DNA from 2 places in the Staphylococcus ratti genome. Region 2 is predicted to be linked to the other one. Evidence: riboswitches for the same ligand, from Rfam matches in the RefSeq annotation. Region 2 holds a riboswitch; the other holds the start of a gene.

Region 1 (4,332 bases), 880 kb from region 2:
GGCAAAGGACAAGTTGGACGTGTACGTCTCGCTAGAATGTTGCAATTTCTTAATAAAAACACGCTTGTTTTTGCACCTTATTATCGTGGGAACAATGGCAGTGAAGGGCAGGATGATTTTGCGGGTGACGACTTAAATGATGTAACCAGTGCAATGCGTATATTGACAGCGCGTTACCCTCAAGCGTTTATCCATTTTGTTGGATTTTCTAGAGGGGGCATTCAAGGGCTTTTAACGTTTCAAAAAGTGAATGTAGACAGTTACATTATATGGGGTGGCGTTAGCGATTTACGTTTGATGTATGAGGAACGTGTCGATTTAAGAAATATATTAAGACGTATGGTAGGTCATCCAAAGAAAGCTAAAGAAGCCTATCGTCAGCGTGATGCGTTGGCACACATTCAGTCGGATGCGCCACCGATATTGATTGTCCATGGTGGTAAAGATAAGCAAGTAGGTATTCATCAAGCGTATGTTTTAGAAACGCATTTAAAAGAAGTAGGGGCCACGTATAAAACATTTTATCAAATGCAAGAAGGGCATGTCCCTAGGCCACAAGCCATGAAAGACGTTTTAAAGATTATCCAATCGTGGATGGCTAATGTTGAAGCTTATAAAAACAACGAAAAAAAGCTGTGAAGATTTCCAAATGGATTTTACTTCACAGCTTTTTTAAATTAACCTTTGAAACCGCCAGTTTCTTCTAAATGTTGCGTATCTTCTCCAAATTTTTTGAAGTTTTCTTTGAATCTTGAAACTAAATCTTTAGCTTGTGCTTCATAAGCTTTTTTGTCTGTCCAAGCATTAATCGGTTGTAGAATCGTTGTTGGGACATCTTCTACTGCTTTTGGAATGCTTAAACCAAAGATATGATCTTGTTCAAATTCTGTGTCTTTCAATTTTCCACTAATGGCATCATTAACCATTTTACGTGTATAACGCAGTTCGATACGGTTACCTACACCGTATTTTCCTCCAGTCCAACCGGTATTAACTAAGTACACATCGACTTGATGTTTATCGATTAAATCACCAAGTAAATCTGCATACACTTTTGCATTTAACGGCAAAAATGGAGCGCCAAAACATGTTGAGAAAGAAGGTTGTGGTTCAGTAATACCACGTTCTGTACCTGCGAGTTTAGATGTGAAACCACTTAAGAAATGATACATTGCTTGGTCTTTTGATAATTTTGAAATTGGAGGTAATACACCAAAAGCATCTGCAGTTAAGAAAATAATCGTATTTGGGTGAGATGCTTTAGACGGAACAACAATATTTTCAATGTGGTGAATAGGATAGGCTGCACGCGTATTTTCTGTTAACTGATTGTCATCAAAGTCAACATAACCTTGAGCATCTACTACACAGTTTTCAAGAACTGTACCATAACGGATAGCATTGAAAATTTGAGGTTCTTTTTCTTCGGACAATTGAATAGCTTTCGCATAACAACCGCCTTCAATGTTAAACACGCCATTGTCATTCCAACCATGTTCGTCATCGCCGATGAGGCGACGCTCAGGATCAGCCGATAACGTTGTTTTACCTGTTCCAGATAAACCGAAAAATAAAGCGACATCACCTTTATGACCTACGTTGGCTGAACAATGCATGCTCATAATGTCTTGTTTCGGTAATAAATAATTCATTACAGAGAAAATAGATTTTTTCATTTCACCTGCATATTCTGTACCACCGATTAAGACTGTTTTGTGTTTGAATGAAATAATCACAAAAGTTTCAGAGCGAATGCCATCTTTTTCAGGATTTGCTTTAAAAGTTGGTGCAGAAATTACAGTGAAATCAGCTTTGATTTTTGAAGCTTCTTCTTTTGAAGTAGGTTTAATAAATAAATTTTGAGCAAATAAATTATGCCATGCAAACTCATTGACGACAGTTAAATCAAGTTGTGAATCTTTGTCACTACCTGCATAACCATTGAAAACAAATATCTCATCTTTTTTATCTAAATAATCGATGACTTGATAATATAAATTTAAGAATTTTTCTTCAGAAATAGGTTGATTTACTGCTCCCCAGTCAATATCATCTTTAACTTGAGGATTATCTACAATATATTTATCTTTAGGAGAACGACCAGTATATTCCCCAGTTTTAGCATTAATCGCCCCGAGTTCTGTTAATTCAGCTTCGTCTCGTTTTAGTATCTTATTGTAGAGTTCTGTAGTTGTAAGTTGAAAATGAGATGAAGGCTTGTCAATTAATGCGTCAATTTTCTTTGTATTGAATGACATGTTTTATCCCTCCGATAGTTATTTCAGTAATGATAGTTATTTCAATAATGTAAGCCTTTACAATTCAAGAGTATAACACAATGGATAAATAATCCATACCGAAATTAGGTGATTTTGATAGAAAAATAGTAAAATAATTAGGTTGAGGAATCGTTTTTATATTTGTGTAACATGAGTTAGAAAGAGAATTGACACTACTTATAAATTTAGGTAATATGAGACTAACGGATTCTCTTATCCTGAGTGGTGGAGGGACATGGACCCAGTGAAACCCAGCAACCTCTTCTTTAATGAAGAAAGGTGCCAAACCGTTTGCAGACTGATATTGTCTGAACGATAAGAGCGAATGGACGTTTAGAGCCTTCTCTCTATGTTTATAGTGTGAGAGGCTCTTTTTTTATTAGCTCAGAAAAAGAGAGAACTTCGTAATATAAAATTTAAAGGAGCTTATTATGACTTACAATAGAAGATTATTTACATCAGAATCAGTGACTGAAGGCCACCCAGATAAAATTGCAGATCAAATTTCTGATGCAATTCTAGATGAGATACTAAAAGGTGACAAAAGTGCACGAGTGGCTTGTGAAACAACTGTAACGACTGGAATGGCATTAATTGCTGGGGAAATCTCAACTTCGACGTATGTCGACATTCCAAAAGTTGTACGCGAAACAGTTAAAGAGATTGGTTACACACGTGCAAAATATGGCTATGACTACAAAACGATGTCTGTTTTAACTGCGATTGACGAACAATCACCAGATATTGCCCAAGGTGTAGATCGTGCATTAGAATATCGTGATGACGATAATGATGAAGCATTAAATACTGGTGCAGGGGACCAAGGGTTAATGTTTGGATATGCAACAGATGAAACAGATACGTATATGCCACTTCCTATAGATTTATCTCATAAGCTAGCGAAACGCTTAACGGAAGTACGTAAAGATGGTACTTTAGAATATTTAAGACCTGACGGTAAAGTACAAGTAACGGTTGAATACGATGAGGAAAATCATCCGAAGCGTATCGATACGATTGTTATTTCGTCACAACACCATGAAGAAATCGAATTAGAAAAAATCCAAGAGGACCTAAAAAAATATGTGATTTATCCAACAGTAGATGCAAATTTAATTGATGAAGATACAAAGTTCTTTATTAATCCTACAGGACGTTTCGTTATTGGTGGACCACAAGGTGATGCTGGTTTAACAGGTCGTAAAATTATAGTGGATACGTACGGCGGTTATGCGCGTCACGGAGGCGGTGCTTTTTCTGGAAAAGATCCTACAAAGGTAGACCGTTCTGCAGCTTATGCGGCGCGTTATGTTGCTAAAAATATCGTTGCAGCTGGTTTAGCTAAAAAATGTGAAGTTCAAATTGCATATGCGATTGGCGTGGCACAGCCAGTATCTATCGCTATTGATACTTTTGGTACCGGACAAGTTTCAGAAGATAGCTTAATTGAAGCAGTGCGTACGCATTTTGATTTACGCCCAGCGGGTATCATTAAAATGTTAGATTTACAACGCCCAATCTATAAGCAAACTGCTGCATATGGACACTTTGGTCGCAATGATATTAATGTACCATGGGAAAAAACGGACAAAATCGACATTTTAAAAGAAGCGGTGGCTTCTCAAAATTAATGTTTTTTCCATAAACACTCGCGATTTTATTAGCTTTTTTATATAATGAATATAATAAAGCAAATGTAGAAAAGGTAGGTAATTGTTAATGTCACAATTGGATCCAATTCAAATTGGGTTAATCGCTGCGAGTGTCCTTGCACTCTTGTTTCTGATTTTATTTTTGTTTGCGTTACGAAGCAAAAAGAAGGTAAAAGAAACATATTCAAGTCAGTATCAATCCAAAAAAGAAAAATTAAATAATGAACATAAAGAAGAGTTAGAAAAAGCACGAATTGAAAAGAAAAAATCAGATACGCGTCATAAGGAACAATATGACACAATGTTATCTTCTAAAAATCGTGAAATTGATGCATTAAAATTATTCTCAAAAAATGATAGCGAATACATTACAGATATGCGTCTTTTAGGCATTCGAGAAC
Region 2 (4,332 bases):
CTTTTTAAGCTTTATCCTAAACTTTCAGCTAAAAATGATTCAACTTGTTCTGGAGATTTTGCATGTGCGGAATGCAGGTGGTGCAATTTCTCGCCATTTTTGAAAATAAGAATACTTGGGATGCCCATTACGTCATTTTCAATGGCTGCTTCTTCAACTTCATCACGGTTCACGACATACCAATCATATTGATTGTATTTTTGGACGATTGGGTCGACCCACATGTCCATCGCTTTACAATCGGGACACCAACTTGCTTCAAATTTTACAATCGCAATGTTGTCACCATTAATGATTTCTTTGAATCTATCCATGTTTTGAATTTTTTGCATAAGTATTTCCTCCGTTGTTCTTTTTCTTATTACAAAGTATAACGAATTTCTTATAATACGTCATATTTCATGATTTAATCAATATTAAAAATGAGCATCAACTTAAAATTAGTCTAATCTAACAAATTTTGGTATATTTGTTATAAGTCAAGCAAGGAGGTTAGAGCATGATTAAGTTTTATCAGTATCCTAATTGTACTACATGTAAAAAAGCTGCAAAATTTTTATCTGAGCATGGCGTGAGCTATGAACCAATTGATATCGTACAATTGACGCCGACAAAAGAGGAATTTAGAGAGATTGTTCAACAGTCTGGTATTGAAATTAAGAAATTATTCAATACGCATGGCGCAAAATATCGGGAATTAAAACTTAAAGATAAATTAAGTGAATTATCTGATGACGAAAAATTAGAACTTTTAGCCTCAGATGGAATGTTAGTAAAACGACCTTTAGCAATCTTAGGTGATAAAGTAACGGTCGGTTTTAATGAGCAAGTTTATCGCGATACTTGGTTATAATAAAATAGTTGATAGATAATTTGCATTGTGTCATGATTATCTTGTAAACAAATATAGGAGGGGATTCAAGTGGCAGTGCCAAGTGAATTAAAGTATTCAAAAGAACATGAATGGGTAAAAGTTGAAGGCAACATCGCAACTGTCGGTATTACAGATTTTGCACAAAACGAATTAGGAGATATCGTATTCGTTGAACTTCCAGAAGTCGATGATGAAGTAGCTGAAGGTGAAACTTTCGGTAGCGTTGAATCTGTTAAAACAGTTTCAGAATTATATTCACCAGTATCTGGCAAAATCGTAGAAATTAACGAAAACCTTGAAGATGAGCCAGAAGCTGTAAATGAATCACCATACGAAAAAGCATGGATGGTTAAAGTGGAAATAACTGACGAAAGTGAACTTGATGCGTTAATGGATGCACAAGGCTATCAAGAAATGATCGGCGAATAATAATGACGAAACTCCTAGATACTCATTGGATTATCTCGGAGTTTTTTTACACTGAATAATATCTTTTTAGAAGGTGAAGACCATGACGATGATTAACAAGATAATTGTTGTAGAAGGCAAATCTGATAAAAAAAGAGTTAACGAGGTGTTACTAGAGCCTGTCGAAATCGTTTGTACTCACGGGACGATGGGGATTGAAAAATTGGATAACATGATTGAATCATTATATGGCAAGCAAGTCTATATTCTTGTTGATGCTGATGCGGAAGGACGAAAGATTCGAAAATGGTTTCATAAGTATTTGAGTGAAAGTATTGATATCTTTGTCGATTCAACTTATAGTGAAGTGGCACGTTGCCCACGAGATTACCTCTCAAATGTATTAGGACGTCATGGGTTTAATGTTAAAAACGACTTTTATGTAAAAGGAAAGTATTCGTATCATGAATGTTTCGAAGCAATTGAACAATACATTTAAAAATAAAGATAATGAGATTCATTTAATTTTTGGTTACACACCGATGTGTGGAACATGTAAAATATCCGAGCGCATGCTAGATATTGCTAACGAAGTGGCTCAGTTACCATTAGAAAAACGAAATTTAAATTTCTATCCTGAATTTAGCCAACAATTTGAAATACAGTCTGTACCGATATTATTGATTATGAAAAACAATCAAGAACTAGAACGCATCTATGCTTTTCAATCTGTGACGTATTTGTTAGAGAAGTTAAAAAAATCTGTTGACGAAAATTGAGGGAAATGGTAAGATTTGAACAACTTAATATTCAGATAAGCTCTTATCCAGAGTGGTGGAGGGATGTGCCCTATGAAGCCCGGCAACCGTCTATGTATAGAAATGGTGCCAATTCACATAAAGTAACGATTTACTTTTGGAGATGAGAGAAATGCATCGGTATCTTTGCTTTCTCTTATTTACATAATAGGAGAAAGCTTTTTTTATTCTGATTTTTGTCATAGGACAACATATAGGGGGGAATCATATTGATCGAGCTTAAAAATATTGTTAAACGGTACGAGAGCAAATCCCAAACTGTGACAGCTGTAGATGATATCGATTTAAATATTGATAAAGGGACCATTTTTGGTATTATCGGCTTTTCTGGTGCGGGAAAAAGTACATTAATACGATTGTTTAATTATTTAGAAACGCCAACTTCTGGTGAGGTCATCATTGGTGGTGAAAATATAGGACAACTAAGTAAACGTGCACTTCGTCACAAAAGGCAAAAAGTGAGCATGATTTTTCAACATTTTAACTTATTATGGTCACGTACAGTTTTAGACAATGTGTTATTTCCGTTAGAAATTGCAGGTGTTCCAAAGAAGGAGGCAAAAACGAAAGCACTAGAACTTATAGAACGTGTCGGGTTAAAAGGGCGAGAAAAAGCATACCCTTCCGAATTGTCTGGTGGACAAAAACAGCGTGTAGGTATCGCGCGTGCATTAACGAATGACCCAGAAGTATTGCTTTGTGATGAGGCAACTAGTGCACTTGATCCACAAACAACAGATGAAATTTTAGATTTATTGCTACAACTCAAAAAAGAACAAAATTTAACGATTATTATTATTACGCATGAAATGCATGTGATTCGTCGTATTTGTGATGAAGTAGCGGTGATGGAAAGAGGGCGGATTATTGAACAAGCTGAAATAACAGAATTTTTCGAGAATCCAAAACATTCTGTCTCTAGAAGATTTGTTCAAGAAGATTTAAAGCCAAGTGCAGAATACGAGGATATTTCTGAGTTAGTAGAAATTAATGCTTCTGATAAATTAGTCAAACTTAATTTTTCAGGAGAGGCTACAACACAACCAATCGTTTCGTACATCACACGAACACATCATGTGGCAGTGAACATTTTGGAGGCGAATATTAAACATTCCAAAAAAGGGATTATAGGCTTTATTTTGTTACACCTTCAAAATGTTTCAGAGCATGAATTTGAACAATTAACACTAGAGTTAGCAGAAAAGAAAATTGAAGTTGAGGTGATAAGCCATGGGTAAAAGTTTTAGCGAAATATTGAGTGAAATGATAACGATGCCTCATATACGATGGGATGAGGTGTGGATAGCCACATACGAAACACTCTATATGACGGTGATTTCTACCATTTTTGCGTTTGTTTTTGGGCTTATCATTGGCGTGATTTTATTTTTGACATCTAAAAGTAAATCCAAAGTAGGGCGCATCTTTTACAGCATCGTTTCATTTTTTGTTAACTTATTCCGAGCGATTCCATTTATCATATTGATTTTATTGCTCATTCCTTTTACAAGTTTAGTACTTGGCACGATTAGTGGACCAACGGGCGCGTTACCAGCGTTAATTATTGGCGCTTCGCCATTTTACGGACGACTTGTTGAGATTGCATTAAAAGAGATTGATAAAGGTGTCATCGAAGCTGCTTGGTCTATGGGGGCAAACACTTGGACAGTTATTCGAAAGGTGCTCATTCCAGAGTCCCTTCCAGCGCTCGTTTCAGGTATTACTGTAACAGCTATTGCACTCGTAGGGTCAACGGCGATTGCAGGTGTAATTGGCGCAGGTGGATTAGGGAATTTAGCTTATTTAACTGGTTTTACGCGAAATCAAAATGATGTCATTTTAATTTCGACAATTTTAATTTTAGTTATCGTCTTCGTTATTCAATTTTTGGGAGATTGGACAACGAATAAAATAGATAAACGATAAATTTATTTTAAGGAGAATGGTCAAATGAAAAGAATTTTATCAATTGCATTAATTTTAGTACTTACGGTTGTTTTAGCTGCTTGTGGAAATAACGATTCGAAAAGTGGTAGCAAAGATGACAAAAAAATTGTCGTAGGCGCATCACCGGCGCCTCATGCTGAAATTTTAGAAAAGGCGCAACCATTATTGAAAAAAGAAGGTTATGATTTAGAAATTAAAACAATTAACGATTATACGACACCTAATAAATTATTAGATGCTGGAGAATTGGATGCAAACTTTTTCCAACATACACCTTATTTAGAT

The links. Region 2 has a riboswitch for S-adenosylmethionine ahead of LN051_RS08705 (methionine ABC transporter ATP-binding protein). Riboswitches for the same ligand answer to the same signal wherever they lie in the genome.
Region 1: another riboswitch for S-adenosylmethionine. It lies ahead of metK (methionine adenosyltransferase); the one in region 2 lies ahead of LN051_RS08705 (methionine ABC transporter ATP-binding protein).

The regions. Positions count from the first base shown of each region.
Region 1 covers NZ_CP086654.1:936,302-940,633, forward strand. Annotated here, with positions in the region: gene LN051_RS04560 (alpha/beta hydrolase family protein) at 1-639, shown strand, start outside; gene pckA (phosphoenolpyruvate carboxykinase (ATP)) at 678-2,258, opposite strand; SAM riboswitch class I at 2,490-2,601, shown strand; gene metK (methionine adenosyltransferase) at 2,711-3,910, shown strand; gene LN051_RS04575 (nuclease-related domain-containing protein) at 3,999-4,332, shown strand, end outside.
Region 2 covers NZ_CP086654.1:1,815,766-1,820,097, reverse strand. Annotated here, with positions in the region: gene LN051_RS08730 (thioredoxin family protein) at 12-332, opposite strand; gene LN051_RS08725 (arsenate reductase family protein) at 500-853, shown strand; gene gcvH (glycine cleavage system protein GcvH) at 923-1,303, shown strand; gene LN051_RS08715 (toprim domain-containing protein) at 1,386-1,781, shown strand; gene LN051_RS08710 (thioredoxin family protein) at 1,747-2,061, shown strand; SAM riboswitch class I at 2,102-2,210, shown strand; gene LN051_RS08705 (methionine ABC transporter ATP-binding protein) at 2,310-3,338, shown strand; gene LN051_RS08700 (methionine ABC transporter permease) at 3,331-4,026, shown strand; gene LN051_RS08695 (MetQ/NlpA family ABC transporter substrate-binding protein) at 4,051-4,332, shown strand, end outside.